Regions from separate parts of the Microbacterium paraoxydans genome, predicted to be linked through region 1. Evidence: predicted binding sites of a transcription regulator. Region 1 holds the regulator's gene; the other holds the start of a gene.

Region 1 (15,787 bases):
CTGTTCAGCGAGCCGCTCCTCTCCGGGACGACACCGGACCTGGAGGTCCTCGGGCTCCCGCCGCTGCCCGTCCTCGGTGACGACCTCGCACGCATCGCGGGATCGATCGACTTCTACGGCGTGAACTTCTACAACCCGACCACGGTCACCGCCGCCGCCGCCGAGGACGACATCCCGTTCGAGATCGTTCCGACTCCCGGAGTGCCCGTCACCGGGTTCGGTCCCGAGTGGCCGATCATGCCGTCCGCGCTGCGCGACCTCCTGATCGATCTGCACCGCCGCCACCCGAGCATGCCTTCGATCATCATCGGGGAGAACGGGGCATCCTTCCCGGAGCCCGACGTCGCCGGCCCTGTGGAGGATACGGATCGGATCGCCTACCTCTCCGCGCACATCGACGCGGTGGGCGAGGCCATCGACGCCGGCGTCCCCGTCGAGGAGTACACGGTCTGGTCGCTGCTCGACAACTGGGAGTGGACGGACGGCTACACGCAGCGGTTCGGCCTCGTGCACGTGGACTTCTCGACGGGGGAGCGCACCCCGAAGGCCTCCTACGGCTGGTACCGCGACCTCATCGCGGGTGCGCGCGCAGCCGAAGACGCCGAGGCGGCACGCGCATGAGCGCGACCCCGGGCCTCGGCACCCACCGAGCGGGCCTGCGCTGGATGTCGCTGTTCACCCTCGCCTGGCTCGCGATCTGGACCGTCCAGCTCACCCCGGTCCAGCTCCTCCTCCCGCTGCAGCTCGACACTCCGGAGGACGACTGGATCCGCGGCGTCGTCTCCTCCGGGATCGTGCTCGGACTGGGTGGCCTCGCCGGCGTCGTCGCCGGGCCGCTCGCCGGGGCACTCTCGGATCGCGCCCGCGCCGGCGCGCATCGGCGGCGGCCATGGGCTCTGGGAGGGGTCGCGCTCACGGCTGCCTGTCTCGTCCTCACCGGCTTCGCCGACGGCCCGTGGGCGGTCGGCGCCGGCTGGGTCGGCGTCTCGATCGGCGTCGCCGTCTCCTCCGCCGCGTTCACCGCGCTCATCGCCGACCAGCTCCCGACGACGCAGCGCGGTGCCGCATCCGCCGCGGTCGGGTCGAGCCAGGCGGTCGGGATCGTGCTCGGGGTCGGACTCGTCGTGCTGCTCGGCCTCGGCATCGTCGCCGGGTATCTGCTCCTCGCCGGCATCATCGCGGTGGTGGGCGTCGCGGCGGCACTGCGGCTGCCGGACCCGCCGAGCACGGAGGCGCTGCGCCCTCAGCGCATCGGGCGGCCCCGCCTGGCGTCGCTCCGCGACCGCGACTTCGCCTGGATGCTCTCGGGCCGGCTCGTCACCAACATCGGCAACGCCCTCGGCACGGCGCTGTTCCTTTTCTTCCTCCTCCACGGGCTCGGACAGGAGAGCACGACCGCACAGGACAACCTCCTCCTGCTGATCGTCGTCTACACGGTCTTCGTGGTACTCGCCTCCGTGATCACCGGGATCATCTCCGACCGCACCGGGGAGCGCCGCCGGCTCGCCGTGGGGGCCACGGTCGTCCAGGCGGCGTCGGGTGTGGTGATCGTGGCTCTGCCCACCTTCGAGATGACGATGATCGCCGCCGCGCTCATGGGCGTCGGCTACGGCGCCTTCTCGACCGTGGGGCTCGCGTTCGCGGCCGACCTGCTCCCGGATGAGCAGGACCACGCGCGCGACCTCGGCATCGTGAACGTCACCGCCGCCCTCGGACAGCTCATCGGGCCCGTCCTCGGGGCCGGCCTCGTCGCGCTGGCCGGCGGGTTCTGGCTCGTCTTCCTCGCGGCAGCCATCCTGTCGCTCGTCGGCGGAGCGCTCACCGCCGCCGCGCGGCCTCGGGTGCTCTCAGCCTGACGCCGTGCGCTGCTCGATCGTCGCGATCGCGAGGGAGAGGACGGCGTTGAACACCCGCGGGCGCATGGCCGTGATCAGGTGCGTGGTCCGTGGCACGACGATGAGCTCCGCCTCCGGGGCCAGGCGCCGGAACAGGGGTTCGTTAAGCCGGAGCTGATCGTACTGGCCGTTCACGAACCAGAGGGGCACCTGGATGCGGGGGACGGCGGCCGCCACATCCAGGGTGGCGAGGCTGCGCAGCGTCTGGTCCTGGATGTCGAGGGCGTACCCACCGGCGGCGAAGTCTCCGCGATTCTCCTCGGGGATCGTCGCGGCGAGCATGCGCTGCGTCAGCCACATGCCACGGTCGGGCAGGGAGTCGACCGCCCGGGCGAACAGGCGGTACGCGCGCAGCCCGGCGCCGCGGGGAAGCGAGGTGCATGCGGCGGCGACGAGTCCGTCGACGGGCGGAGGCTCAGCGCCACCGGTGTACGCGAGCGAGAGCAGCCCGCCCATGGAGTGGCCGACCAGCAGCACGGGGCCCGTCTCGGCCGCGGCGCGGACGGCCGCATCGATCGTGTGCAGCGCCTCGTGGAGGGTGAAGTCCTCGTCCATCCGGCTGCCGTGGCCGGGGAGGTCGACGGCGGTGACGGGGAGCCCGCGTGCCCCCAGGTACTCGATCTGCGACCGCCACATGGTGGCCGACGTGCGGATGCCGTGCACGAGGACGGTCTGGACGGTCACGCCTTCAGCATAAGGAAAGCGGGGCCGGTGGATGGACCACCGACCCCGCTTCGACACGAGGTGTCAGAGGATGTTACTTCTCCCAGCCGACGTTCTCGACCGGCGTGACGCCGAACAGGTCGAGACCGACGTAGGGCTCCGGCGTGAGGTTCGCCAGGCCGTTCTTGACCACGTAGATCGAGGGGCCGCTGTACAGCGGGATGAGGCCCCAGGTCTGCTCGATGATCTTCGGCTCGAGGTCCATCGCCGCGGTGGTCCAGGACTCCGCGTCCTTCTGGCTCTCGACCTCGTCGGCGATCTGCTGGTCGATCTCCTCCGTGCCGGTCGCCGACAGGTTCAGACCGCTGTCGGAGCAGTAGAGCTGGCAGAACCAGGCCGGGCCGAACGGGTCGGAGTCGGTGAAGCGGAGCGAGACGACGTCCCAGTTCTTCGTGGTGAAGTCGCTGGAGAAGTCGGCGGAGGCACGGACATCGATCTTGAGGTCGATGCCGATCTCCTTCTGCTGCGCCTGCAGCGACTTCGCGAGGGCCTCGATGGTCGGGTCCTCACCGAAGATCGGGAAGGTGACGGAGAGCTTCTCGCCGTCCTTCTCGCGGATGCCGTCCTCGCCCTCGGTCCAGCCGGCGTCGTCGAGGAGCTTCTTGGCGCCCTCGACGTCGTGCTTCAGACCGGCTTCGGCGAACGAGTCCTTGTAGCCGTCCTGGAACGAGTACAGGTTGAGCGAACCGGCGACCGGCTCCTCGTAGCCGAGGCCGTTCCACGCGATCTGCTTCTGCTGGTCGACGTTCACGCCGAGGAAGAACGCCTTGCGCACGTCGATGTCCTCGAACTGCGGCTTGTCGGCGTCGACGAGCAGGACCGTCTTGGCGGTCTGCTGCGCACGGCGGACGACGGTGTCGTCCACTTCCTGGACCTGCTTCAGGCGGTCGTTGGTGTTGGCGCCCACCATGTCGATCTCGCCGTTCTTGAAGGCGTTGATCGAGGCGTCGGGCTCCATGGCCGTGAAGGTGACCGTGTCGAGCAGCGGCGCGTTGCCCCACCACTCGGGGTTCGGCTTGAACGAGACGAAGCCGCCGTTCGCGTCAAACGTGTCGACGGTGTACGGGCCGGCGCCCCACTCGGGGTGCATGTTGCCGATGAAGGCCTCGTTGAACACGGCCGGGTCGGCGATGTCCGGGTGCAGGACGCCACCCGTGAGGAACGCCATGGACGGCCAGGCGTAGATGCCGTCGAACGTCACGACGGCGGTCTTCGCGGTGTCACCCTGCTCGACGGTCTTGATCTGCTTGTAGCCGTCGGTCGCGTTCGGGTTGAAGCCCTCGTCGTAGGAGCGGTTGGCCTTCCACGTGGCGTCGACGGACGTCCAGTCCATGTCGGTGCCGTCGTTGAAGTGCGCCTCGTCCTTGAACGTGAAGGTGATGGTCGTGTTGCCATCCTCCTCGCCGATCTCGTACGCGTCGAGGTAGGCGTCGTTCTTCGTGACCTCGCCCTCCGGCGAGACCAGGAGGATCTGCGGCATGTACCACGACCACAGGCGAGCGGTGTCAGCACTGGCATCGCTGTTGAAGCCGTTCAGCTGCTCCGGGATCTCGTTGATGGGGAAGTTGACCTCGCCACCTTCCTGGAGGTTGCTGCGGTCCTGCGGGTTGTAGTCGGCGGTCTTGGTCTCGACCTTCTCGCCGTTGTCCCCGCCACCGGTGTTCCCGGAACCGCTCGCGCAGCCCGCGAGGGCGAGTGCGAGGGCGCCGCCGACCGCGACCGCCCCCAGCAACTTCTTGTTCTTCATGGTGCTCCTTTCGCCTTTCGGCGTTTCATAAAGGGAAGACTAGTTCGCGCTGTATCCCGGAACACGGCGCTGCGGTGAATGCCGCCTAACCGTTATCGGACGGTGACCAGGAACGCGCGCATGGGATCCGGGTCAGACCGTCGCGGGCTTCGTCGACATCGTCTCGGCGTCGAAGACCACCCGCTCGCGGGTGCGCTCGATGTCGGGATCCGGCACGGGGATCGCCGACAGCAGCGCCTTCGTGTACGGGTGCTGCGGGTCGTCGAAGACCTGGTCGACGTCGCCGTGCTCCACGAACTCGCCGAGGTACATCACGGCCACGCGGTCGGCGATGTGACGCACCACCGAGAGGTCGTGCGCGACGAAGAGGTACGACAGCCCGAGCTTGGTCTTGAGCTCGTCGAGCAGGTTGATGACGCCGGCCTGGATCGACACGTCGAGCGCGGACACCGGCTCGTCGAGCACGACGATCTTGGGGTTCGTCGACAGGGCCCGGGCGATGCCGATGCGCTGCCGCTGACCACCCGAGAACGCCTGCGGGAAGCGGTCGCTGTGCGCGGGGTTGAGCCCGACGAGGTCCATGAGCTCGTCCACCCGCCGGTGCGCCTCCTCCTTCGGCGTGCCGATCGCGAAGAGCGGCTCCGAGATGATGTCGGCCACCGTCATGCGCGGATCGAGGGCTCCCATCGGGTCCTGGAAGACGATCTGGATGTCGCGGCGCAGGGCGCGCTCGACCTTGCGGCTGTGGATGTCGTTGACGCTGGTGCCGGCGATGACGATGTCGCCGTCGGTCTGCTTGACCATGTCCATGATCTGCAGCAGCGTGGTCGTCTTGCCCGAGCCCGACTCGCCGACGATGGCCATCGTCTCGCCCTCGCGCACGTCGAAGCTGATGCCCTTGATCGCCTGGACCTCGCCGACCTTGCGCTTCAGGAACGCGCCCTTGACCAACGGGAACGTCTTGCGGAGGTTCTTCACCTCGAGCGTGATCGGCCGCTCCTCGCGGGGCGTCCGTGTGAGGTCGCTCTCCGGGACGGGGCGGACGGGGTAGACGGGCAGGCCCCCGAGGAGGCCGCCGTCCTCGATCTCGTGCGCGCGGATGCAGGCGGCCTGGTGCAGGTCGCCCGAGCCCGTCGGCACGGGGAGCAGTTCCGGCTCCTTGGCGCGGCAGGCGTCCATGACGATCGGGCAGCGGTCGGCGAACGGGCAGGCGTCCGGCAGGTTGATGAGCAGCGGCGGGTTGCCCTTGATGGGGGTCAGCGGCTCCTTCTCGGCCTTGTCCACGCGGGGGATGGCGCCGAGCAGGCCGATCGAGTACGGCATGCGGGTCTTGTGGAACAGCTCGCGCACGGGCGCGTGCTCCACGGGCTTGCCGGCGTACATCACGAGCACGTCGTCGGCGGTGCGGGCGACCACGCCCATGTCGTGCGTGATCATGATCACCGCGGCGCCGGTCTCGTCCTGCGCCTTCTCGATGAGGTCGAGGATCTGCGCCTGGATGGTGACGTCGAGGGCCGTGGTGGGCTCGTCGCAGATGATGAGCTTCGGATCGTTGGCCATCGCGATGGCGATGACGACGCGCTGCCGCATGCCTCCGGAGAACTCGTGCGGGAAGGACTTCATCCGGCGCTCGGGCTCGGTGATGCCGACGAGCTTGAGCAGCTCGACGGAGCGGTCCCAGGCGTCCTTCTTGGACAGGCCGCGGTGGACCGTGAGGGCCTCGATGAGCTGATCGCCGACCGTGTAGACCGGCGTGAGCGAGGTCAGCGGGTCCTGGAAGACCATCGACATGCCGTTGCCGCGGATGACCGACAGCTGCTTGTCGCTCATGCCGACGAGCTCCTGCCCGTCGTACATGATCGAGCCGGTGACCTTGGCGTTCTCGTCGAGGAGACCCATGATCGCGAGCGAGGTCACGGACTTGCCGGAACCGGATTCGCCGACGATGCCGAGGGTCTTGCCGGCTTCGAGGTCGAAGGAGACGCCGCGGACGGCGTCGACACGGCCGGCCTCGGAGGCGAAGCTGACCTTGAGGTCGCGGACGGAGAGGACGTTGGTCATGCGCGGCCTCCAGCAGCCGAGGTGGGATCGAGGGCGTCGCGCAGGCCGTCGGCGATGAGCGCCATCGACACGGTGAGCAGGGTCAGCGCCGCCGCCGGGAAGTAGAACAGCCAGGGCGCCGTGGTCAGCGAGCTCGAGCCGGCGCCGATGAGGGCACCGAGCGACACGTCGGGGATCTTGACGCCGAAGCCGAGGAAGGACAGGCCCGTCTCCGTCACCACGGCGTTGACGACGCCGAGGGTGAAGTTGATGACGAGGAGCGAGCCGATGTTGGGCAGGAGGTGGCGGAGCACGATGCGCATGCCGCCGACGCCCATGTAGCGGGAGGCGCTGACGTACTCGCGCTCGCGCAGCGACAGGGCCATCGTCCAGATGACGCGGGCGGGGAAGTACCACCCGATCACGAAGATCATGATGAGGGCGATGACGCGCCAGTCACCGCCGGCCTTGTTCGAGATCATCGCGAGGATGAGGAAGCTCGGGATCACCATCATGAAGTGGATGACCAGGAGCGAGATGCGCTCGGTCCAGCCGCCGAAGTAGGCCGCGGCCGTGCCGACGAGCGCGGACACGATCGTGACGCCGACGGAGACGGTGATGGCGATCATGAGCGACCGCTGCAAGCCGACGGCGACCTGGGCGAAGAGGTCGTTTCCGGCGTTGTTCGTGCCGAACCAGTGCTCCGCGGACGGGGGAGTGCTGAGGTTCAGGAAGTCGAGCTCGATGTGGTCGTACCGGGCGATGAAGGGCCCGACGATGGCGAACAGCACGAGGACGACGAAGATCACGAGGCCGATGAGGGCTCCGCGGTTCCGGGAGAAGCGTCGCCAGTACAGCGTCCACTTCGACAGCCGCTTGGTGGCGACGCGGGTGGTCTCGGGGCCGGCGGTCTCCGGCTCCGGGTGGATGGTCGGGTCGAGCATGTCGGTGCTCATGTCAGCTCACTCTCACGCGCGGGTCGAGGACGACGACGGCGATGTCGGCGAGGATGGCGCCGATCGCCGTGAGGACCGCACCGAAGGCGGCGATCGCGACGGTTCCGTGGATGTCGTTCTTGGTGATGGTCTCGATGAAGTACCGGCCCATGCCGTTCCACGCGAAGATCGTCTCGGTCAGGACCGCTCCGGTGAAGATCGCGGGGATCGTGAAGGCGACCTGCGTGGCGACGGGGATGAGCGACGTCCGGAGCGCGTGCTTGCGGATGGCCTGCTGCTTGGTCAGGCCCTTCGCGCGGGCCGTGCGGACGTAATCGGCGTTGATGTTGTCCAGCAGGAGCGACCGCTGCAGGAAGTGGATGCTCGCGTACCCGGTGAGCACCAGCGCGATCGTCGGCAGCGTCAGGTGTTGCAGCACGTCTATGAGGGTGGGGAAGAAGCCCTCGACCCCTTGGCTGGCGTTACCGGTCACGTAGAAGATGCGGGTGCCGGTGGCGTTGTTCAGGCCGATCGCGAGCAGGACGATCGCGAACGCCGCGACGACGATCGGGATGTTGAGCGTGATGATGCTCGTCGCCTGGCCGATGCGGTCGGCGAGCTTGTACTGCCGAGACGCGGTGTACACGCCGAGCGCGATGCCGAGGACCGTCGTGAGGATCGTCGCGCCGAGGACGAGCTCCGCGCTGACCCACATGCGGTAGGCGACCTGCTCGTTGACGGATCCGCCCGTCGGGCTCACGCCCCAGTCCCAGCGGAGCAGGATGCCGGTGAGCCACGTCCACCACCGCTCGATGAGCGGGACGGTGTCGCTCAGGTTGCGGGGAGCGAGGGTGTTCACGATCTGCTCTTCGGTGAGCGGAGGGCGACGACCCACGTAGTTGCTGCGCGGATCGAGGAAGCCCCACGCGAGGAAGTAGGTGAGGTTCGTCGCGACCACGATCATGAGCAGCCAGCCGAGGGCACGGCGCGCGAGGTACTTGATCAAGGGGGATTTGTCTTTCTCTTCTCCAGACGCGCTCGGGGTCTGCCGACGCAACGCTGAGCCGGGCGGATGATCGGGTTTCATCCGCCGTTCCGCGCGACGCGACAGCCCTCACGGAGTCTGTGACGGAGTCGTATCGCTTACGGGATCCGGTGTCACGGATTGATCCCGGGCAACTTCGGGAGACTATCACCGATACGCACGAATGGGGATTATGAGGACCCTCACCGTAGAATCGACGGGACATGTCCCCACGCGCTCTCACCCCGCTTCAGCCTGCCGCGACGCCGGCTGCGCAGATCCGTAATTTCTGCATCATCGCCCACATCGACCACGGCAAGTCGACCCTGGCCGACCGCATGCTCCAGATCACCGGCGTGGTCGCGGAGCGGGACATGCGCGCCCAGTACCTCGACCGCATGGACATCGAGCGGGAGCGGGGCATCACGATCAAGAGCCAGGCGGTGCGGATGCCGTGGGCCCTGGGGCAGGCGCAGGGCCCGGACGAGGTGTTCGCGCTCAACATGATCGACACCCCCGGTCACGTCGACTTCACGTATGAGGTGTCCCGGTCGCTGGCCGCGTGCGAGGGTGCCATCCTCCTCGTCGACGCCGCGCAGGGCATCGAGGCCCAGACGCTGGCCAACCTCTACCTCGCGCTGGAGAACGACCTCCACATCATCCCTGTCCTCAACAAGATCGACCTCCCCGCCGCAGACCCCGAGAAGTACGCGAAGGAGCTCGCCTCGCTCATCGGCGGCAAGCCGGAGGACGTGCTGCGCGTGTCCGGGAAGACCGGCATGGGGGTCGAGGATCTGCTCGACCGGATCGTCGAGGAGATCCCGGCTCCGGTGGGGGATGCGGACGCACCCGCGCGGGCCATGATCTTCGACTCCGTGTACGACGCCTACCGCGGCGTCGTCACCTACGTGCGGATGGTCGACGGCAGCCTCTCGCCCCGCGAGCGCATCCAGATGATGTCCACCGGCGCGAACCACGAGGCCCTCGAGGTCGGCGTGTCGAGCCCGGAGCCCACCCCGACCAAGGGTCTCGGCGTCGGCGAGGTGGGCTACCTCATCACCGGCGTGAAGGACGTGCGGCAGTCGAAGGTCGGCGACACGATCACGAACGCGCGCAAGCCCGCGGCGGAGGCGCTTCCCGGCTACACGGACCCGAAGCCGATGGTGTTCTCGGGCATCTACCCGATCGACGGCAGCGACTACGCGGAACTGCGCGAGGCGCTCGACAAGCTCAAGCTCTCCGACGCCTCGCTGCAGTACGAGCCGGAGACCTCCGTGGCGCTCGGCTTCGGGTTCCGCTGCGGCTTCCTCGGCCTGCTGCACCTGGAGATCGTGACCGAGCGCCTCTCGCGCGAGTTCGGCCTCGACCTCATCACCACCGCCCCGAGCGTGATCTACGAGGTCGTGACGAGCGACACCGGCGAGACGGTGACCGTGACGAACCCGAGCGAGTACCCGGACGGCCGTATCGGCTCGGTGTCGGAGCCGATGGTGAAGGCGGCGATCCTGCTGCCCAAGGACTACGTCGGCACCGTCATGGAGCTGTGCCAGTCGCGGCGCGGCACGCTGCTGGGCATGGAGTACTTCTCCGAGGAGCGCGTCGAGCTGCGCTACAACATGCCCCTCGGCGAGATCGTGTTCGACTTCTTCGACCAGCTCAAGTCCAAGACGCAGGGCTACGCCTCCCTGGACTACGAGCCGTCGGGGCAGCAGGAGGCCGACCTGGTCAAGGTCGACATCCTCCTGCAGGGCGAGAAGGTCGACGCGTTCAGCTCGATCGTGCACCGGGACAAGGCCTACGCCTACGGCACGATGATGGCGGAGCGGCTGCGCAAGCTCATCCCTCGCCAGCAGTTCGAGGTGCCGATCCAGGCCGCGATCGGTGCGCGCATCATCGCCCGGGAGACGATCCGCGCGATCCGCAAGGACGTGCTCGCCAAGTGCTACGGCGGTGACATCACCCGCAAGCGCAAGCTCCTCGAGAAGCAGAAGGAGGGCAAGAAGCGCATGAAGATGGTGGGCCGCGTCGAGGTTCCGCAGGAGGCGTTCATCGCTGCGCTCTCCGGCGACGTCGAGACCAAGGACAAGAAGTAGCCCACCCCGCTGAACTTGTCGAAGCGCGCGGTTCTCAGGGACCCACCCTTCGACAGGCTCAGGGACTCACCCTTCGACAGGCTCAGGGACCCACCCTTCGACAGGCTCAGGGACCCAGCATCAGGGGCCCAGCCCTCCCGGGGATGTGACGGCGTGCGGCGCGGGGGGTGTTCGCTCAGGGAACCCGAAGTAGGCTGGATCTCATGCGGCGCGGGACTTTCCGAGACGACACGGTGGACTATGCGGCCGTGGGTGCGACCCACGCCCCCGATCTGATGCAGTACCCGCCGGAGCGCAGCATCCCGGCGGAGGAATCCTGGCGGATCGGCAGTGGCGAGGAGCGTTTCCAGACGGCCGGCGAAGCCCTGCTGTCGTGGACGGCGCAGCGTGCGGCCGGGCTGTCCGTGGAAGACGTCCGCCCTGCTCCCGGCCCCGCCTATGCGGGCGTGAGCTTCGACGCCGAGGGCAATCCGATCGCGCCGAGCAAGCGGGATGTGGAGCCGCGCTACGACGCCGAGGGGATGCCCTTCGTGGGCGCGGGCATGACACTCCACCTCCGCGGTCGCGTCGGCGGCATGCGCGCCGACTCCGAGCTGCGTGTGATCTCGGTCACCGAGGAGACCCGGCGAATCGGTTTCGTGCTGGGCACGGTCGGGGGCTCCGTTGTGAGCGGCGAGGAGTCGTTCGACGTGGACTGGCGCGAGGACAACGACGAGGTCTGGTTCACGGTCCGGGCTTTCGACGCCCCGAACACGCTGCTCTATCGGCTCGTCCCCGCCCTGATGAAGCGCCGCCGTCGCGAGCTGTTCGCGCGCTACCTCCGCGCGATCTCCCCGCTCTACGCGACTCCGGTGTGATGGCGGGACCACTTCCGCTCGGGGATCCGGCGCCCGCGGACGGGCGACTCCCCGCCGATCTCCCGATCTCCGTCGAGACGCCGTTCTCCGCCTACCTGCACATCCCGTTCTGCCGCGTGCGCTGCGGCTACTGCGACTTCAACACGTACACGTCCGGTGAGCTCCGCGGGGCGAAGCAGGAGGACTACGCGTCCACCCTCATCGGCGAGATCGCCCTCGCGCGTACGGTGCTGGACGAGGCCGGAGCGCTGCGCCCGATGGACACGGTGTTCTTCGGCGGCGGCACGCCCACGCTGCTTCCCGCGGGAGATCTCGCCCGCATGCTGGGAGCGGCCACCGCGGCGTTCGGACTCGCACCGGGCGCGGAGGTCACGGTCGAGGCCAACCCCGACACCGTGACCCCGGAGGTCGCGCGCATCCTCGCCGAGGCGGGGGTCACGAGGCTGTCCATCGGCATGCAGTCCGCCGTCCCGCACGTCCTCGCCGCGCTCGACCGGACGCACCGGCCCGAGAACGTCCGCACCGCCGTCGCCGCGGCGAAGGAGGCAGGACTCGCGGTCAGCGTCGACCTCATCTACGGCGCACCGGGGGAGAGCCTCGCCGACTGGGAGGCCTCGCTCGACGCCGCCCTCGCCCTGGAGTCCGACCACGTCTCCGCGTATGCCCTCATCATCGAGGACGGCACGAAGCTCGCGCGACAGATCCGTCGCGGTGAGGTGCCGACCCCGGACGACGACCTGCAGGCGGACATGTACGAGCTGGCGGACGAGCGCCTCGCCGCCGCCGGGTTCGAGTGGTACGAGGTCAGCAACTGGGCCCGCAGCGAAGGGCAGCGGTCGCGGCACAACCTCGCGTACTGGCGGGGGAGCGACTGGTGGGGTTTCGGCCCCGGCGCCCACAGCCACGTCGCCGGACTCCGGTGGTGGAACGTCAAGCACCCGGCGGCCTACGCGCAGCGACTGGCCGCCTCGTCCTCGCCGGCGGCCGGGCGCGAACGTCCGGACCCGGAGGCGCGGACCCTGGAGCGCATCCTCCTCCTCAGCCGCATCCGTGAGGGGATCGCGGTGACCGACGTCCCGGAGCAGAACCGGGACCGCATCGCCGGCCTCATCGCCGACGGGCTCATCGATGCGCCGGCGGCGATCCGCGGGCGCGTGCAGCTCACGCTCCGCGGCCGCCTCCTCGCCGACGCCGTCGTGCGCGAACTGACGGATTGAGCGGCTCCACCGGCGCTGCCCCGCCTTCGGAGATCTCCCGGTCGCAGGAGGTAGGATTGGCACTCAGGGCAGCAGAGTGCCAGCATCCGGTCGGCGGGAAGGGGAAGCCATGGTCACAGAGCGAGGGCTGCAGGTCCTCCGCGCGATCGTGCAGGACTACGTCGAGACGCACGAGCCCGTGGGCAGCCGTTCCATCGTCGACCGGCACTCGTTCGGGGTCTCGGCCGCGACCATCCGCAACGACATGGCGCAGCTGGAGGACGAGGAGCTGATCACGGCTCCGCACACGTCGTCCGGGCGCGTCCCCACGGACAAGGGCTACCGGGTGTTCGTCAATCACCTCGCCCAGCTCCGTCCTCTCTCCACCGCTCAGCGTTCCGCCATCGAGTCGTTCCTCGCCGACCCGGCCGACCTCGACGACCTGATGGTCCGGACCGTCCGCGTCCTCACGCAGCTCACCGGCCAGGTCGCGCTGGCGCAGTATCCGTCGTTCGCGCGGGCGCACGTGACTCACGTGGAGCTCGTGACGCTGGCCCCGAACCGGCTCCTCACGGTCCTGGTGACGGACGCCGGTGGGGTGTCGCAGCGGATCACCGCTCTGCCGGACGCGATCGACGAGGCCGACCTCGCCGTGCTGCGCGCGCGACTGTCCGCCCTCATCACCGGGCAGGCGATCGCGGCGGCCTCCGACCGGCTTCAGGCGCTGCTCGCCACGGAGGAGACGCCGCAGGATCGCGTGCTCCGCACCCTCGCCGGCGTCGTGATCGACGAACTCGGCGGCTTCCGGCAGGAGCGGCTCGTGATGGCCGGAGCAGCGACCCTGGCGCGGCGCGAACAGGACTTCCGCGGCAGCATCCACCCCCTCCTCGAGGCCATCGAGGAGCAGGTCACGCTGCTGCGGCTGATGAGCGAGATGGTGCCGGACGAGCACGGCCTCGCGGCGAGCATCGGCACCGAGAACGCCTCCTTCGGGCTCGGCGAGGCATCGATCGTCGCCAGCAACTACGCGGCGCCTTCGGGGACCGCGCGGGTCGGCGTCATGGGCCCGACCCGGATGGACTATCCGAGCAACCTCGCGGCAGCGCGGGCGGTCGCCCGCTACCTGTCACGCATGCTCGACGACGACGAGGCCGGCCGCTGACGCGGCCCCACGGAAATCACACGCAGAAAGGCGATTGTGGCGGACCACTACGAGGTTCTCGGGGTGTCCCGGGACGCTTCCACCGACGAGATCAAGAAGGCGTATCGGCGCCTGGCACGGCAGCTCCACCCGGACGTGAATCCGGGGGAGGAGGCTGCGGAGAAGTTCAAGCTCGTCACGCACGCCTACGACGTGCTCAGCGACGAGGAGTCGCGCCGCCGGTACGACATGGGCGGCGGTGACGGCGCGAACAACTTCGGAGGCTTCGGAGGCTTCGGCGACATCTTCGAGACGTTCTTCGGCGCGTCGCAGGGTGGCGGACGCGGCGCCCGCCCGCGGTCGCGGCGAGAGCGGGGTCAGGACGCGCTCGTCCGGGTCACCCTCGACCTCGGCGATGTGGTCTTCGGTGCACACCGCGACATCGAGGTCGACACGGCCGTGCTCTGCGAGACCTGTCAGGGCTCGTGCTGCCAGGAGGGCACGTCGCCCGTCACCTGCGACATCTGCGGCGGCACGGGGCACGTGCAGCGTCAGGTGCGGAGCCTTCTCGGCAACGTCGTCACCTCCCAGCCGTGCGGCACCTGCGAGGGCTACGGCACGACCATCCCGTACCCCTGCGGCACCTGTGGCGGGCAGGGACGCGTCCGCTCGCGCCGCACGGTGTCCCTCGACATCCCGGCGGGCGTCGAGACCGGACTGCGGCTGCAGCTCCCCGGCTCCGGCGAGGTCGGCCGCGCGGGCGGCCCGAACGGCGACCTCTACGTGGAGGTCACGGTCAACCCGCACCCCGCCTTCAGCCGTGACGGCGACGACCTGCTCGCCACGCTCGAGGTGTCCATGACCGACGCCATCCTCGGCACCGAGACCTCGATCGAGGGACTCGACGGGGAGGTCGACCTGGAGATCCGCGCCGGCGTGCAGTCCGGTGACGTGCTGACCATCAAGGGCCGAGGCATCACGCCGCTGCGCGGCACCCAGCGCGGCGACCTCCGCGTCGGCGTGCAGGTCGTCACCCCCACCAAGCTCGACTCCGCGCAGCGCAAGCTCATCGAGGACTTCGCCAAGAAGAACAAGGCGCCGGGCCCGCAGCTCGCGCAGTTCCAGCAGGGCCTGTTCTCCAAGCTGCGCGACCGGTTCCGCGCCCACTGATCGTGGCGCTGCACTTCCTCGTCGAATCCGCGGGTGATGCCGCGGTGGGTGGCCTCGTCTCCCTGACCGGGGCCGAGGCGAAGCATGCGGCCGTCGTCCGGCGGCTGCGCGTCGGCGAGGCCGTCACGGTCGGTGACGGTCGGGGCATCTGGCTGACCGGCGTGGCCGAAGAGGTGTCGCCGTCGCGCGTCGATGTCCGGATCACCGCGCGCGTCGAGCACGAGCCGGCGAGCCCGCGCCTCGTGCTCGTGCAGGCGCTCGCAAAGGGCGACCGCGACGAGCTCGCCGTGCAGGCCGCGTGCGAACTGGGCGTCGATGAGATCGTGCCGTGGCAGGCGGGTCGCAGCGTGTCGCGCTGGGAGGGGCCGAAGGCGGTGAAGGGACGCGAGCGCTGGGCGACGATCGTCCGCGAGGCCGCGAAGCAGGCGCACCGTGCCTGGGTACCCGAGGTGGCCGCCCCGGAGACGACCGCACAGCTCGCGACCCGCGCGGCGACGCAGCGCGTGCTCCTGCTCGACCCGACCGCGCCCGCGCGGCTCTCCGCCCTGGTGCCGGATGACCGTGACCTGGTGCTCGTGGTGGGTCCGGAGGGCGGGATCGCTCCGGAGGAGCTCGAGAAGCTCACCGCCGCGGGCGCCGAACGCGTGCTGCTCGGCGACACCGTGCTGCGCACGTCCACGGCGGGCCCCGCGGCCATCGCCGTGCTGTCCGCGGCCCTCGGGCGCTGGTGACCGGCCGCGCCGCGCGTCCCCCCAGTAAGCTGAGAGCATGAGCGAACCCTCGATCTTCACGCGCATCCTCACCGGGGACATCCCCGGGGAGATCCTGCTCGACACGGGCCGCGTCTTCGCGATCCGCGACATCGATCCGCAGGCGCCGCTCCATGTGCTCGTCATCCCCAAGACCGAGGAGTACCGCGACGTGACCGAGCTCGCGGCCGGGGATCCCGCGCTGCTGGCCGAGATG
Region 2 (15,787 bases), 1.1 Mb from region 1:
TGGTCTGGGAGTCGGTCCCGGATCTTCCCCTCGTGGTCGACGGCGGAGAGCTCGGCGGCTCGCTCGCGGTGCTCGCCCCGGCCGCCGACGGCGGGATGCTGGCACAGCTCGCCGCCACCTACGACCGGGTGGCCACGGCGCTGGCGGAGTCGCTCAACGCGCAGCACCGCGCCGGTGTCACGGCGTCCGGACAGCCCGGGGGCGACTTCTTCACGCTGCCGGCGACCGGCTCCGCCGCGCTCGGGCTGCAGGTGGCCGTCACCTCGGCGGCCGACCTGGCCCTCGCCGCGCCCGGAGCGGGCTCCAAGGACGCGACCAACGCCGACCTCATCTCCCAGATCGGGCAGCGCGCGACCTCTCCGGATGCGCTGTGGACCGACCAGGTGACCCGCTTCGGCGTGTCCACCGCGGCCGATGTGCAGCGTGCGAAGGCGTCGGATGCGGCGGCGGTCGGCGCCGTCGGCGCCCAGCAGTCGGTCGCGGCCGTGGACGGCGACGAGGAGACGATCAGCCTCCTCACGTACCAGACCGCCTATCAGGCGGCGGCCCGCGTGCTCACCGCCGTCGACGAGGCCCTCGACGTCCTCATCAACCGCACGGGCGTCGTCGGACGCTGACCGGAGGAGCCCCATGATCTCTCGCGTGACCCAGACCACGATGACGCAGACGGCGATGCGCCAGCTGCAGTCCAACCTCTCCGAGCTCGCCCGTCTGCAGGAGCAGGCCACGTCGCAGAAGGCGTTCGCCGCGCCCTCGGACGATCCGGCCGCGGCCGCTGCCGCCCTCGCCCTGCACGCCGAGCAGCGCCGCACCGAGCAGTATGCGCGCAACATCGACGACGGCCTGGCGTGGGTGACCGCGGCCGACACGGCGATCACCTCCAGCACCTCGCTGCTCTCGCGGGTGCGGGACCTCACCGCGCAGGGAGCGAACGACGGGGCGCTGGACGCCGCGGCGAAGGAGGCCCTCGCGGTGGAGCTGGAGGGCATCCGCGATGAGCTGCTCTGGCAGGCGAACACCCGGCTGCTCGGGCGGTCCGTGTTCGCGGGTACCTCGGACACGGCGGCCTTCGCCGCCGACTACTCATACAGCGGCGTCGCCGGCTCCGAGGTCACGCGACGTGTGTCCGATGCGGCGGCCGTCCGCGTCGACACCGACGGGGCGGCGGTGTTCGGCACGGGCGACGACTCGGTGTTCGCCCTCGTCGACCGCATCGTCGCCGACCTCCGCTCCGGCACCAACGTCGGACCACGGCTCGCGGAGATCGACGACCGCCGCACGGCGATGCTGGGCGTGCAGGGCGCGGTCGGCACCAGGCAGGCTCAGATCGAACGCGCCAAGGAGGCGGCAGTGCAGAATTCCGTGTCCCTCGAGTCCCGCCGCGCCGCGGTCGAGGACGTCGACTCGGTCGAGGTGCTCATCCGCCTGCAGGCGCAGGAGCTCGTGTACCGCTCGGCGCTCGCGGTGAACGCGCGCGTGCTGCAGCCGTCGCTGATGGACTTCCTGCGATGACCGCCGCGCTCACCTTCACGGCCCCGCCGCCCGGACTGGCACCCCATGTGGACTTCGCCCTCGCACCGGTCGAGGGCGCCGACGGGCTCTTCGCGATGCGGGCGGTCGAGGACGAGGCCCTGCGGCTCTACCTGGTCGACCCGAACACCGTGCTCACGGAGTACGCGCCGACCCTCACGGACGCGCAGGTCGCCGACCTCGCTCTCTCCTCGGCGGACGACGCCTTCGTGCTCGTGGTCGCCCACCCCGCCGCCGAGGGTGTCAGCGTCAACCTGCTGGCACCGGTCGTCGTGAACCGGGCGACGGGAGCGGCGACGCAGGTCATCCTCGAAGGCCAGGACTACCCCGTGCGGGCGCCGCTGGGCTGACCCGTGCGGGGTCGGATCGCCGGCCGTGACGGGCGGGGTGACGACTACCCTGGAGAGGTGATCCTCGCCGTCGACACCTCCCTTGGCACCGCCGTCGCCCTCATCGACCCGGACGGGACGCGTCGTGCCGAGGCCGGTACCGCCGACCCGCTGGGCCACGCCGAGGTGATCGGCGACCTGGTGCGCGACGTGCTCCGCGAGGGCGGGTCCGACGGCATCACGCACGTCGTGGCGGGAATGGGCCCCGGCCCGTTCACCGGGCTGCGCATCGGCATCGCGACCGCGCGGGCGTTCGCCCTCGGCCGCGGCGTCCCCGTCGTCCCGGTCCCCAGCCACACGGCGGCCGCGCTCACGATCCAGGCCACCGTGACCGGACCGTTCGCCGTCGTCACCGACGCCCGCCGCCGCGAGGTCGCCGTCACCGTGTTCGACGGGCAGGACGAGGACGGGATCCCGCGCACGATCGCCGACACCGTGCTCGTGCGCGCCGCCGACGCCGACGAGCATCTCGCGGGCCTCCGCCGGGTGGACGTGACGACGCTGTCCGCGGTCGACCTCGCCCGGGTGGGGGCGCGGGCGCTCGCCGCCGGCCGGGTCCTCGCCGGCGAGGAGCCCCTCTACCTGCGGCATCCGGACGTCACCCTGCCCGGTGCCCCGAAGAAGGTGGGCGCATGACGCTCCGGGACGCGCGGCCGGACGACCTCGACGCGATCATGGCCATCGAGGAGCGCTCGTTCCCGACCGACGCGTGGAGCCGGGAGACCATGGCGAGCGAGCTGGCGAGCCCGCACGGCCGCTACCTCGTCGACGAGCAGGGCGGGGCGATCGTCGGCTACGGCGGGGTCCGAGCCCTGCAGGGCGGCGCGGACGCCGACATCCAGACCATCGCCCTCCTCGCCGAGGTCCGGGGGCAGGGGCGCGGGCGCGCGCTGCTGCGTGCCCTGCTGCGGACGGCTGCCGCCCGGGGCGCGCACGAGGTGTTCCTCGAGGTGCGCGCCGACAACCCGGCGGCCGAGGGGCTGTATCGCACGGAGGGCTTCGAGGAGATCGGCAGGCGCCCCCGTTACTATCAGCCGGACGACGTCGACGCGATCGTGATGCGTCTGGACCTGCGCCGCCACCCGGCGCCCGCCGATACGCCGGAGGAGGCGACCGCATGAGTGAGCCCCTGGTGCTCGGCATCGAGACGAGCTGCGACGAGACCGGCATCGGCATCGTGCGGGGGCGCACGCTGCTGTCCAACACGATCGCCTCCAGCATGGACGAGCACGCCCGGTACGGCGGCGTCGTGCCGGAGGTCGCCGCCCGCGCGCACCTCGAGGCGCTGCAGCCGGCCATCGACGCCGCCCTGGCCGAGGCCGACGTCCGTCTCGCCGACCTCGATGCGGTGGCGGTGACGAGCGGCCCCGGCCTCGCCGGAGCGCTCATGGTCGGCGTGGGAGCGGCGAAGGGACTCGCCGTCGCCCTCGACAAGCCGCTGTATGCGGTCAACCACCTCGTGGGTCACATCGCGGCCGACATCCTCACCCCGGATGCGGCGCCGCTGGAGTACCCGACGATCGCGCTGCTGGTCTCCGGCGGCCACACCTCCCTGCTCCACGTGCGCGACCTCACGACCGATGTCGAGCTGCTCGGCGAGACCGTGGACGACGCCGCGGGCGAGGCGTTCGACAAGGTCGCCCGGCTGCTGTCCCTGCCGTATCCCGGCGGCCCCGAGATCGACCGGGCCGCGGTCGGCGGAGACCCGGACGCGATCCGCTTCCCGCGCGGGCTCTCGCGTGCCTCGGACCTCGCGAAGCATCGCTACGACTTCTCGTTCTCCGGGCTGAAGACCGCTGTCGCCCGCTGGGTCGAGCGCTTCGAGGCGGAGAACGCCGCCGCGGGCGCCGACGCGCGCGAGCTGCCGATCGCCGACGTCGCCGCGAGCTTCCGGGAGGCCGTCGTCGACGTCCTCGTCACCAAGGCGCTCAACGCCTGCGCCGACCTCGGGGTGCCGCGCCTGCTGCTCGGGGGCGGCGTGATCGCGAATCGCCGGCTCCGCGAGGTCGCGCTGTCGAGGGCCGCCGAGGCCGGGGTCACCGTGCGCATCCCGCCGCTGTCCCTCTGCACGGACAACGGCGCCATGATCGCCGCGCTCGCCGCCGAGCTCATCGCATCGGGGCGTCCCGCCTCGACCCTCGGCTTCGGCGCGGACTCGACGCTGCCGGTCACGGAGATCCAGGTCGCGGAGGCGGTGCCGGCGTGACCGGGCTCGCGCAGGAACCGGAACCGGACGGGGTCGCCCCCCGCGCGCGGGTCGAGCGCGCGAGCGGGCAGGTCGAGCGCCCGGCCGGGACCGCGCGCCTTCCCGGAGCTCCGCGGGAGGGCTACACGAAGCTCCCCACGGGCCCGGTGGGCATCGAGCCCGTGGTCGTGAGCGGGCCCGACCTCGACCACGGGGAGGAGGACGCCTGGGAGCCGGCGTCCGAGCCCGTGCCCGTGGACGACACGCGGCTGGCGCCGTGGGCGCTGCTTGCGGCGATCGTCGCGCTCGGCGCATCGTTCTTCGTGGGCTGGGGGATCCCGGTCGCGGTCGTCGCCGTGATCGCCGCCATCATGTCGCTGCGCCGCCCCGTCGAGAACCGCGCGATCGCGCGCTGGGCGCTCGTGCTGGGGCTGTGCGCGACCGTGTACAGCCTCGGCTGGCTGGTCTGGGCGGGGATGCAGTTCGAGAGACTCGGCTAGGCGGGATGGCCATGACGGACGACGACGATGTCGAGGAGCGCAGGGCCCTGCAGCGCAAGGCCTTCGGCCCGGGCGGAGGCCTCACGGACGCGGAGGCCGCGCGCCTGCGACAGCTCGACGATGCCCGGCGGCGTCCGTCTCCGGGACCGAGCACGTCGGATCCGATGGCCGGCTCTGTGCAGGAGACCCGGCAGCCCGGTCCTCCGCGGTCCCGGCACTCCCTCGCCACTGTGCCGGACGACGGCGAGACTCCGACAGGAGACGACGCTCCCGTGGTGCCGGACGACGAGCCCGTGGACGACGCCACCCGGACCGACCGCCCCGCCGTGACCGAGGCGCGGCACCGTTCGCGCGGGATGCTCGCGCTCGCCGCGGTCGTCATGGTCCTCCTGGGGCTCGGCATCGGGTGGCTCGCCTTCGGCCGGACCGGCGGTGCCGCGGTCGCGCTCAGCGCCGAGCAGCAGGGGTGGCAGTCCGAACTCATCGCATCCGGGAAGTACGACCCCGGATCGGTGCGCGCCGTCGCGACGGAGGAGGGCGCGGTCGTCTGGATGGCGACACAGAACGGCGGGGCGAGCGTCTGCCTGGTCCTCGGATCGGCGGAGAGCACGACGCCGAGCTGCAACCAGCGGGAAGCCGTCCAGAAGGAAGGGCTGTGGGGCGAGGTGACGACGCAGCGGGACGACGAGTACACCCGACAGGTCATGGCGCAGTTGCTCCTCACGCCCGACGGCGAACCGGCGGTGGCCGTCGGCGTCTCGGAGTTCGGCTCCGGTGAGGGCAGCGGCATCACCTATGCGAACGAGGAAGAGACCCGCACGGCCGCGCGTCTGGTCGAGGACGGGTTCGACCCCCACTCGATCTGGGTCGTGGGGTACGACCGCGACGTCCCGATCTGGACGGCCTCCGAGGCCGAGACGGGGCGGCAGTGCCTCGTCTACGACGGGGCGACACCGGACGCGCCGAAAGCCTGTGAGACGACGGAGACGCTGCAGGAGCACGACGGTCGGCTGAGGTTGCAGCTGACCGACGCGGAGACCGGCGGCCTGACGACCTACGAGCTGCCGGGCGGTGGCTCCCCGTCCTTCGTGATCATCCGAGAAGGGAGCGACGTCGGTGCGGGAGGAGACTGACCGACCCCAGTCCAGAGACGACGACGCGGAGCGCCGGGCGCTGGAGCGTGCGGCATACGGCCGTGACGGCGGGCTCGACGCTGCCGCAGCCCTCCGGCTGGAGGAGCTCCAGGCGGAGCGCCGCCGCACGGCCCTGTCCGCGTCCGAGGAGCCGGCGACGTCCGCACCCCCGGACCCCGGCGGTGCGAAGGAGGTCGCGGACGCTCTCCCGGAGCCGGAGAAAGGGCCGGTCGCGGAAGACGCCGCGCCGGAGGACACGGAGGACGTCTCCGCGTCCGAGGCGCCGGCCGCGAACCGCCGCGGTCTCGTGCCGGTCCTCGTGGCGTCGGCGGCTCTCCTCGCGATCGGCGTGGGGGCCGGGTGGGCGCTGTTCGCCCCGCGACCGGACGCGTTCCCCCTGACGGAGGCGCAGGAGGACCGGCGGATCGAACTCGCCGGGGAGGACTACGATCCCGGCTCCGTCCGCCCGGTGGGAGAGGCGGAGGGGGCGCTCGCCTGGTTCGCCACACAGGACGACGGGGCCACCCGGTGCCTGATCCTCGACGTGGGCGCCGACTCCCAGTCGACCTGCCTGGCCGGGGAGGAGGTGGGGACGGGCCTGTACGCCTCGCTCCCCGTGCCGGTCTCCTCCGCGGACGACGAGGAGAGCTCCTTCTCCTTCGACAGCGTGACGGCGGTCATGCTCTTCTCCACCACGGACGAGCCGATGGTGAGCATCCAGCGCTGGGGAGGCAGCTCCACGCTCGTCGCCCAGTTCGGCGAGGCGGAGCGCGCGAGGGCGGAGGAGCTCGTCGGCGACGGTTACAACCTCAACCTCTCCGTCCTCGGGTCGTTCCGCGAGCAGCCGGTCTGGCTCGGCGACCGCAGCACGGAGAGCGGGCCCTCCCAGCGCTGCCTGATCGTCGACGCCGACGGCTCGCGTCAATGCGCCACGATCGACGAAGCCGTCCAGTCCGGGCTCCGCGTGCAGCTCCTCGACGTCGATCAGGAGACCGGGGAACTGCTGTCGGCATCCGTCATCGAGGTGGACTTCACGCGCTGGCAGACGCCCTACCTCACCGTGACCTCGGGCCCCGCCGTCGTCGACGCGGCGACGGGCGAGTCCTACCTCGTGACCACCGGCCCGCCCGGGGATCCGATCCGCGTCGACATCCCGGGCCGCGACCCGGAGGGCTGACCCGCTCTCAGTCCGCGGCGGGCACCCGGTCGGCGAGGATCGCGCGGCGCTGATCGCCGAACCGGGCGAGGATCAGGGTCGCCTCGGCGTCGCCGCGCAGGGTCAGCTTGCGCCGGAAGGCCGCCGGATCGACGTCCACCCCGCGCTTCTTGATCTCGATGCGGCCGATGCCGTGGGTCTTCAGGGCCGCGTTGATCGTCTTCGGCGTGATCGGCAGCGTCTCCCGGACGCGGAAGGACTGCACGAACGGGCTCGTCAGGGCGGCGTCCGAGGTCAGGTACGCGATGCGCGGATCGAGCATCCCCGCATCGAGGCTGCGGGCGACGTCGCCGATGAGCCGGGCCCGGATGACGGCCCCGTCCGGCTCGTGGAGGAAGGCCCCGAGCGCACGGACCGGCGCGTCCTCGGCATCCGCGGATCCGGTGAGCTCGTGCGAGCGCTCGCCGCGGATGACGAGAGCGGAGCGCCGCACCCCTTCCCTCGCGAGCTCGCGCGACCACACCACGAGCTCGACCACGCTCCCGTCGGCGCTGACCCACTGCGTCTCCGCGTCCGCGGGCAGGGCGTCGCGGTCGTGGGCGGGGCCGAGCTTGATCCCGGTGGGGCGCTGCGCGGCGACGGCGAACGCCCAGTCGAGCGACGGCGAGTAGACGTCGGCGGAGACGCGCCGGGTCTCGCTGTGCCCGGAGGTGCGGCGGGCGGGGTCCATCCAGATCGCCTGGCCGGGGACCGGTTCCCCGAGCGCCTCCTCCGCGGTCGCGTGGCGCACTGTGGCGTCGTCCCCGAACGGGGCGAGGTTGTAGGCGGCGAGGGCCGCGGTCACCTCGTCGGCGTCCACGGCGTGCACCGCCAGTCCGGCGCCGGCGAACGCGAGGGCGTCGCCGCCGATCCCGCAGCCGAGGTCGGCGACGCTCGTGAGGCCGGCCCGGCGGATCCGCTGGGCGTGGCGGGCGGCCACTCCGAGGCGGGTGGCCTGCTCGAGGCCCGCGCGGGTGAAGAGCATGCGGGCGGCGAACGGGCCGAACTTCGCCGTGGCCTTGGCGCGCAGGTGCGCCTGGCCGACGACGGCGGAGACGAGGTCGGGGGAGTGGCCGGCGGCGCGCAGCCGGGAGACGGCTGCGGCCGCCTCGGCGGTGGAGGTGACCGGCCCGAGCGCATCGAGCAGCTCGAGGCCGGCGGGGGTCAGCAGGGCGCGCAGCTCGGACATCTCCACCCTCCCACCCTAGGACCCGGTGGCCGCCGGAGCGGGGTTGGCACTCGCATTGCATGAGTGCCAGCCGACCGCCTACACTGGCATTAGCACTCTCGGGTTGAGAGTGCGAACGAGTCTTTCGTGTCAGCGTCAAGAAAGAAGAGGTAGACCGTGTCGGTTTCCATCAAGCCGCTCGAGGACCGCATCGTCATCAAGCAGGTCGAGGCCGAGCAGACCACCGCGAGTGGCCTGGTCATCCCCGACACCGCCAAGGAGAAGCCCCAGGAGGGCGAGGTCGTGGCGGTCGGCCCCGGCCGTATCGACGACAACGGCAACCGCGTTCCGCTCGACGTCGCCGTCGGCGACCGCGTGCTCTACAGCAAGTACGGCGGCACCGAGGTGAAGTTCGGCGCGGACGAGTTCCTCGTCCTGTCGGCTCGCGACGTCCTGGCGGTCGTCGTCCGCTGATCGCACACCCGGTTCCCTCCGCTCGCCGGACGGGAACCCGGTCCGCAGAAGAGGGCCCGGATGCATCGGCATCCGGGCCCTCTTCTGCGTCCCGAACGGCGCGTCGCCCGGCGGCGCAGGCATAGGGTTGTGCGGTGACCGTTGAGACGACCCGCGCCACCCGGACGGCGGGCGTCGCCTACGCCGGGAGCGCCTACCTGCTGTGGGGCGTCCTGCCCCTCTACTTCCTCCTGCTGCAGCCCACCGGTCCGTGGGAGGTCGTCGCCTGGCGGGTGCTGCTCTCCTTCGTCTTCTGTCTCCTGCTGCTCACGGTCACGAGGGGATGGGCCGCCTTCCTCGCGATCGTCCGGAGTCCGCGGCTGCTGGGGTGGACGGCCCTGGCCGGCCTCCTCATCTACGTCAACTGGCAGGTCTTCGTCCTCGGCACGCTGAGCGGGAACGTGGTGGAGACGGCGCTCGGCTATTTCATCAACCCGATCACGACGGTGCTGCTCGGCGTCTTCGTGCTCAAGGAGCGCATCCGCCGGCTGCAGTGGGTGGCCGTCGGCATCGCGGCCATCGCGGTCGTGGTCATCGTCGTGGCGTACGGCCACGTCCCCTGGATCGCCTTGACGCTCACGGCCTCCTTCGGCCTGTACGAGCTCATCAAGAAGAAGATCGGCCCCGCCGTCGACGCGGTCAGCGGGCTGACGCTCGAGTCGTTCTGGCTGATCCCCATCGCGGTGGTGCAGCTCGTGATCGTGGCGACGACGCCGGCCGGCCTGACCATGGGGACTGCGGGCGGGCCGCATGCCGTGCTGCTCGCGTTCGCGGGAGTGGCGACGGCCGTCCCTCTGCTGCTGTTCGCGGCCGGCACGCGTCGCGTCGACCTCGCCGTCATCGGCATGCTGCAGTTCCTCACCCCGATCCTCCAGTTCCTCATCGGGGTCGTCGTGCTGCACGAGCCGATGCCGCCGGAGCGCTGGATCGGGTTCGTCCTGGTGTGGATCGCGATCGCGGTCTTCGTCGTCGATCTGCTCCTCGCCGCACGGCGCGGCCGTCGGGACACCCTCGCCGCGGGGCTCTGATCCCGCCCGCCCACCGGCGGAAACAGCGGTCCTGGATCGTTAACGCACCGAGATACTTGCCCCTCCTGCGCGCGGGGCGCACGCCCTAGTGTTAGAGCACCCGACTGTGGTCACCATCCACGTTCGTTTACGCAAGGGAGCATCATGAACGCACTGAAGGGCTCGCGCAGCGCGAGGATCTTCGCCGGGATCGCGCTGGTCAGCGCCTCCGCCCTCATCATCGCGGGCTGCAGCAGCACGCCGAACGCGGAGCCGTCGGACGGGGGTGGCGACAAGCCCGCCGCCGACCTGACGCTCAAGCTCGGTTCGCTGCTGCCCGCCACCGGTACGCTCGCGTTCCTGGGCGCGCCGATGGAGGCCGGCGTCCAGCTCGCCGTGGACCAGATCAACGAGGCCGACGCCGGCATCACGATCGACCTCAGCACGGCCGACGAGGGCGACCTCGACAACAAGGCCTACGAGACGTCCATCACCAACCTGCGCAACGACGGCATCACCGCCATGATCGGCGCGGCGTCCTCGAGCGTCACCAAGCTCATCCTCGACGGCAACGCGGGCGCGGACATCCTGACGGTGTCCCCGTCCAACACGTCGCCGGACTTCACGGGCATCAACCCGCTGTACTTCCGCACCGCGCCGAGCGACAACCTGCAGGGCGAGGTGCTCGGCAACGAGATCGCCGAGGACGGTCACAAGACGCTGGGCATCATCTACCAGAACGACCCGTACGGCACGGGGCTGTTCGAGGCGATCAAGGCCACCTTCGAGAGCACCGGCGGCGAGGTCGTCGCCGACGCCTCGTACAACCAGGGCGACGGACAGTTCAACGCCCAGGTCTCGGAGATCGCTGCGGCCAAGCCGGATGCGGTCGCCGTCGTCTCCTACGACCAGTTCGCCACGATCGCGCCGCTGCTCGGCAACGCCGGGGTCGACACGGGGTCGCTGTACCTCGTCGACGGCAACCTCAAGGACTGGGGTGCGGACGTGTCGGTCAGCCTCGAGGGCTCGAAGGGCACCCGCGCCGGCGCCGAGCTGCCGCAGGACTTCCTCGACCAGCTGAACGCGGTCTGGACGGCCGAGGGCAACGACCCGATCGACGCCGTGACGTACTCGGCCGAGGCGTACGACGCCGTGGTGCTGATCGCTCTGGCCGCGCTGAAGGCCGGCTCGGTCGAAGGCCCGGACATCGCCGCGGAGATGATCACCGTCTCCGGTGGTGACGGCGACGGCGAGAAGTGCGACAACTACGCCGACTGCGCCGCGATCATCAACGACGGCGGCACGCCGGACTACGACGGCCTCTCCGGTGAGATCACGTTCGACGAGAACAACGACCCGAAGGGCGCTGCCATCGGCGTCTACGAGTTCGACTCCGAGAACGTCACCTCGCGCATCAAGTAACGCAGCGACGACGAAGGCCCCGGATGCTTCGGCATCCGGGGCCTTCGTCGTTCCTGGGCCGCGTCTCAGGCCGCGTCGGTCCCGAGGGTGCCGAGGTAGAGGCCGATGACCTTCGGGTCGTTCAGCAGCTCCCGGCCGGTGCCCTCGTAGGCGTCCTTGCCCTGGTCGAGCACATAGCCGCGGTCGCAGATCTGCAGGCACCGGCGGGCGTTCTGCTCGACCATGATCGTCGTGACGCCCGCCTTGTTGATGTCGGAGACGCGGATGAAGGCGTCGTCCTGTCGCACGGGGGAGAGACCGGCGGACGGCTCGTCCAGCAGCAGCACCGAGGGGTCCATCATGAGCGCGCGCGACATGGCCACCATCTGCCGCTCACCGCCGGAGAGCGAGCCGGCCCGCTGCTTCAGGCGCTTGCCGATCTCGGCGAAGATGCTGCTGACGAACTCGAGTCGCTCCGCGAAGATCTTCGGGTTCTGGTAGAGGCCCATCTCCAGGTTCTCCTGGATGGTGAGCGACGGGAACACGTTGTTCGTCTGCGGCACGAAGGCCACACCGCGGCGCACGAGCTTGTCGGCCTTGAGACCGACGATGCTCTCACCCTTGACCGTGATGTCGCCCTCGCGGACGTTCACCATGCCGAAGATCGCCTTGAGGAGCGTCGACTTCCCGGCGCCGTTCGGGCCGATGATGCCGATGAGCTCACCCTGGCGGGCGACGAGGTTGGCGCCGTTGAGGATGTTGACTCCCGGCAGGTAGCCGGCGTGCACGTCCTTCAGCTCGACGACCACGTCGTCGGCCCGGGCGGCGCCCTCGGCGGGGGTTGCGGTGCTCATGCCTTGCCCTCCTCGGCGGCGTCCTCGGCCTCGACCTCGGCCTCGACCTCGGTCTCGATCTGCTCGCGGATGCGCTCCGCGTCGGCGTCGGAGATCACCGGGAGACGGCCGGTGACGGCGCCGAGGTCCACGTCCTGGTGGGCGCCGAGGTAGGCGTCCACCACCGCGGGGTCCTCCATGACGGTCTCCGGCGGCCCCTCGGCCACCACGCGCCCCTCGGCCATCACGACCACCCAGTCGGCGATGTGACGGACCATGTGCATGTCGTGCTCCACGAACAGCACGGTCATCCCGAGGTCCTTGAGGTCGAGGATGTGATCGAGGAGCGACTGCGTGAGGGCGGGGTTCACCCCGGCCATCGGCTCGTCGAGCATCACCAGGCTCGGGTCGCTCATGAGGGCCCTGGCCATCTCCAGCAGCTTGCGCTGCCCGCCGGAGAGCGACGCCGCGAAGTCCTGCTCCTTGGCGTCGAGCTTGAAGCGCACGAGGAGCTCGTGGGCGCGCTGCTCGATCTCCTGCTCCTGCTTGCGCCAGAGGAAGGGGAACAGCCCTGCCCAGAAGCCCTCGCCGCGCTGGTCCTTCGCGCCGAGCTTCATGTTCTCCAGCACGGTCAGCAACGACAGCGACTTGGTGAGCTGGAAGGTGCGCACCTGTCCCATCCGGGCGACCTTGAACGACGGGATTCCGGACAGGTTCTTGCCGTCGTAGGACCACGTGCCGCTGTTGGGCTTGTCGAAGCCGCACAGGAGATTGAACAGCGTGGTCTTGCCAGCGCCGTTGGGACCGATGAGCGCCGTGATGGCGCCGCGCGGGATCTCGAGGTGGTCGACGTCGACCGCCGTGAGGCCGCCGAAGCGCCGCTGCACGGCGTCCACGACGAGGATCGGGTCGACCTTCTTGACTCCGGGGGCGGCGGGACCCGCGGCGAGGCCGGTGGTCTTGGCGCGGGGAGCGCTCTTCGCGGGCGTGACGGCCGCGTCGTTCTCACTTGACAAAGGTCATCTCCCTCTTGTTCCCCAGGATGCCCTGCGGGCGGAACACGACGATGAGCATCAGCACGATGCCGATGAGGATGTAGCGCACCACGTCGGCCTGAGCGCTCGTCATGGGCAGGTAGCCGGCCGTGGCCATCGCGGGCAGGAGCGCGCCGAGGAAGGCGAACACCACCCAGAACAGGACGGCGCCGAGCGTGGGGCCGAACACCGTGGCCGCGCCGCCGAGGAGCAGGATCGTCCACAGGAAGAACGTCAGCGACGTCGAGTAGCTGCCGGGGATGACCGCCGACGGCAGGACGAAGACGATGCCGCCGAGCGCACCGATCACACCGCCCACCACGAGCGCCTGCATCTTGTAGGCGAAGACGTTCTTGCCGAGCGAGCGCACGGCGTCCTCGTCCTCGCGGATGCCCTTGAGCACCCGGCCCCACGGGCTGCGCATGAGCGCCCAGACCACGAGGATCGTCAGAGCGAGCGTGAGCAGTCCGAACACCCGCACCCAGAGGTCGTTGGCGTTGTACGTCCACGGGCCGAAGCCATAGGTCCCCGGGGGGAACGGGTTGGCGTCGCGGAAGCTCTGGTGGTACCCGGACAGACCGCCCGCGGAGTTCGTCCAGTCCTTGAAGAGCTCGGTGACGAACATCAGGCGGACGACCTCGGCGGCCGCGATGGTCGCGATGGCGAGGTAGTCGGCGCGCAGCCGCAGGGTCGGGATGCCCAGCAGCAGGGCGAAGAGCGCGCCGCCGGTGATGCCGACGAGCACGCCCAGCCACCACGGGAATCCGAAGGTGAGGATCGAGATCGCGTAGCCGTAGCCGCCGATCGCCATGAACGCCGCCATGCCGAAGTTGAGCAGACCCGTGTACCCGAAGTGCACCGCGAGGCCGGTGGCCGCGAGCGCGTAGGCGATCGTCGTCGGGCTGAAGAGGTAGGAGGCGGTGTTGCCGAAGATGCTTCCGAAGTCCATGCGTCAGCCCAACCTTTCCTTGCGTCCGAGGATGCCCTGCGGTCGCACGAGCAGGATGATGATCAGCGCGATGAGGGCGCTGGCGTACTTGAGGTCGGTCGGCACTCCGAGGAGCGTGGAGACCTCGACGGCGAGGCCGACGATGATCGAGCCGATCAGCGCGCCGATCGCGGAGCCGAGGCCGCCGAGCGTGATGGCGCAGAACATCAGCAGCAGCATCTGCATGCCCATGTCCCACTTCACGCCGGGGCGGAAGTACGCCCAGAGGATGCCGGAGATCGCGGCCAGGGTACCGGCGAGGATCCAGACGACGCGGATGACCTTGTCCACGTCGATGCCGGAGGCGGCGGCGAGCTGCGGGTTGTCCGAGATCGCCCTCGTCGCCTTCCCGGTGCGGGTGCGGGTGAGGAAGAACGCGACGCCGAGGATCACGATGATGCTCGTGGCCATGCCGATCATGTCGATGTACGACAGGGAGATCGGACCGAGGCGGATCGGCTCCGGACTCGCGCCGGGCAGCTGGTAGGTGTTGCCGCCGATGATGTACTGCAGGCCGTAGCGCAGGGCCAGCGAGAGGCCGATGCTGACGATCATGAGCTGGACGACGCCCAGACCACGGCGCCGCAGCGGCTTCCAGATGCCGGCGTCCAGCGCCCAGCCGAGCGCCGCGCCGCCGATGACCGCGGCGATGATGCCGGCCCACAGCGGGAGCTGCCAGAAGGAGGTGACGACGAGGGTGATCACCGCACCCCACGTCACCATCTCGCCGTGCGCGAAGTTCGACAGCCGGGTCGTGCCGTAGATGAGCGCGGCGCCCATCGAGGCGAGCCCCAGCAGGAGTCCGAAGTTCAGACCGCCCACCAGGCGCGACAGGAGCTGATCGAGGAAGGAGACGGTCACCCGCTCGCCTTCGCCGAGGAAGAGGTTGACGATCTTCGTCCCGGTGAGACCGAACTCCAGCTCGAACGAGGCGGTGGTGCCGGCGACGGGCTGGATGCCCTCGGGAAGCTGCGTCGCGTCGACGATCACGCCGTCCGGAAGCGTGGACTCGTCCACCGTGAGGGTGTACGTCTCCTTCTCCGGCACGTAGAGGCGCCACTTGCCCTCGGCGTCCGTCTCGGTCTCGGCGTCGAAGCCGTTGCCCTCGATCGTCATGACGACGCCTTCGACGGGCTCGTCGCCGTTGGTGACGACACCGGCGAAGTAGAAGTCGGTGACCTCCTGTCCGTCGTCCGTGGTCTCGGCGGAGGCCGCTGAGGGAGGGAGCAGGAGCGATGCCGCGAGCGCCATCAGGATTCCGAAGAAGGCGAAGGCCCAAGGGCGCTTTCGCGGTCCGGCGAGTGCTGTGGGTCCCACGCAACCTCCACTGTGAGTGCTGTCTCCGCGGGCTCGGGTCGAACCGCGGGGATGGACGACGCACTTGAGCGTAATGGGCGATCGGCGAATCACCTATCGTCCCGGCCAACGGTCCGGTAACGACAGGGCCCTGGGAATGTTCTCGGGCGTGTCTCGCTTAGAATCTCCATACGGGTCACGCCCGCGCACCGGCCGACGTCGACCCCCCCATTCGCACCCGGATCCGCGCCACTCGCGCAGGAGGAGATTCCATGGACCAGCACGATCCCTTCGGCTTCGTCGGACTGACCTACGATGACGTGCTGCTGCTCCCCGGGCACACCGACGTCATCCCCAGTGAGGCCGACACGTCGTCCCGGATCACCCGACGGATCTCCGTCGCGACGCCGCTGCTCTCCAGCGCGATGGACACGGTGACCGAATCCCGCATGGCGATCGCCATGGCCCGGGAGGGCGGCATCGGCATCCTGCACCGCAACCTCTCGATCGCCGACCAGGCCGCGCACGTCGACCGCGTGAAGCGCAGCGAGTCCGGCATGATCACCGACCCGATCACCACGACGCAGGACGCGACGGTGGAGGAGGTCGACGCGC

What was found. Region 1 encodes HrcA, which represses chaperone genes, less so after heat shock. Its sites were predicted from a motif close to TTNGCACTCGNNNNNNNCGAGTGCNAA; they were not measured.
Region 2: the regulator HrcA is predicted to act here: its motif matches at 8,165-8,191, upstream of groES (co-chaperone GroES).

The regions. Positions count from the first base shown of each region.
Region 1 is NZ_CP064873.1:1,972,477-1,988,263, reverse strand. Features, by position in the region: gene IZR02_RS09560 (glycoside hydrolase family 1 protein) at 1-621, shown strand, start outside; gene IZR02_RS09555 (MFS transporter) at 618-1,856, shown strand; gene IZR02_RS09550 (alpha/beta fold hydrolase) at 1,848-2,579, opposite strand; gene IZR02_RS09545 (ABC transporter family substrate-binding protein) at 2,653-4,365, opposite strand; gene IZR02_RS09540 (ABC transporter ATP-binding protein) at 4,498-6,426, opposite strand; gene IZR02_RS09535 (ABC transporter permease) at 6,423-7,361, opposite strand; gene IZR02_RS09530 (ABC transporter permease) at 7,363-8,346, opposite strand; gene lepA (translation elongation factor 4) at 8,589-10,457, shown strand; gene IZR02_RS09520 (DUF1990 family protein) at 10,661-11,314, shown strand; gene hemW (radical SAM family heme chaperone HemW) at 11,314-12,531, shown strand; gene hrcA (heat-inducible transcriptional repressor HrcA) at 12,641-13,672, shown strand; gene dnaJ (molecular chaperone DnaJ) at 13,709-14,821, shown strand; gene IZR02_RS09500 (16S rRNA (uracil(1498)-N(3))-methyltransferase) at 14,824-15,552, shown strand; gene IZR02_RS09495 (HIT domain-containing protein) at 15,590-15,787, shown strand, end outside.
Region 2 is NZ_CP064873.1:845,060-860,846, forward strand. Features, by position in the region: gene flgK (flagellar hook-associated protein FlgK) at 1-617, shown strand, start outside; gene flgL (flagellar hook-associated protein FlgL) at 631-1,512, shown strand; gene IZR02_RS04025 (flagellar assembly protein FliW) at 1,509-1,880, shown strand; gene tsaB (tRNA (adenosine(37)-N6)-threonylcarbamoyltransferase complex dimerization subunit type 1 TsaB) at 1,938-2,555, shown strand; gene rimI (ribosomal protein S18-alanine N-acetyltransferase) at 2,552-3,040, shown strand; gene tsaD (tRNA (adenosine(37)-N6)-threonylcarbamoyltransferase complex transferase subunit TsaD) at 3,037-4,125, shown strand; gene IZR02_RS04045 (hypothetical protein) at 4,122-4,604, shown strand; gene IZR02_RS04050 (hypothetical protein) at 4,616-5,737, shown strand; gene IZR02_RS04055 (hypothetical protein) at 5,721-6,914, shown strand; gene IZR02_RS04060 (THUMP-like domain-containing protein) at 6,922-8,127, opposite strand; gene groES (co-chaperone GroES) at 8,278-8,574, shown strand; gene rarD (EamA family transporter RarD) at 8,709-9,641, shown strand; gene IZR02_RS04075 (ABC transporter substrate-binding protein) at 9,786-11,042, shown strand; gene IZR02_RS04080 (ABC transporter ATP-binding protein) at 11,108-11,875, opposite strand; gene IZR02_RS04085 (ABC transporter ATP-binding protein) at 11,872-12,870, opposite strand; gene IZR02_RS04090 (branched-chain amino acid ABC transporter permease) at 12,860-13,837, opposite strand; gene IZR02_RS04095 (branched-chain amino acid ABC transporter permease) at 13,841-15,127, opposite strand; gene guaB (IMP dehydrogenase) at 15,445-15,787, shown strand, end outside.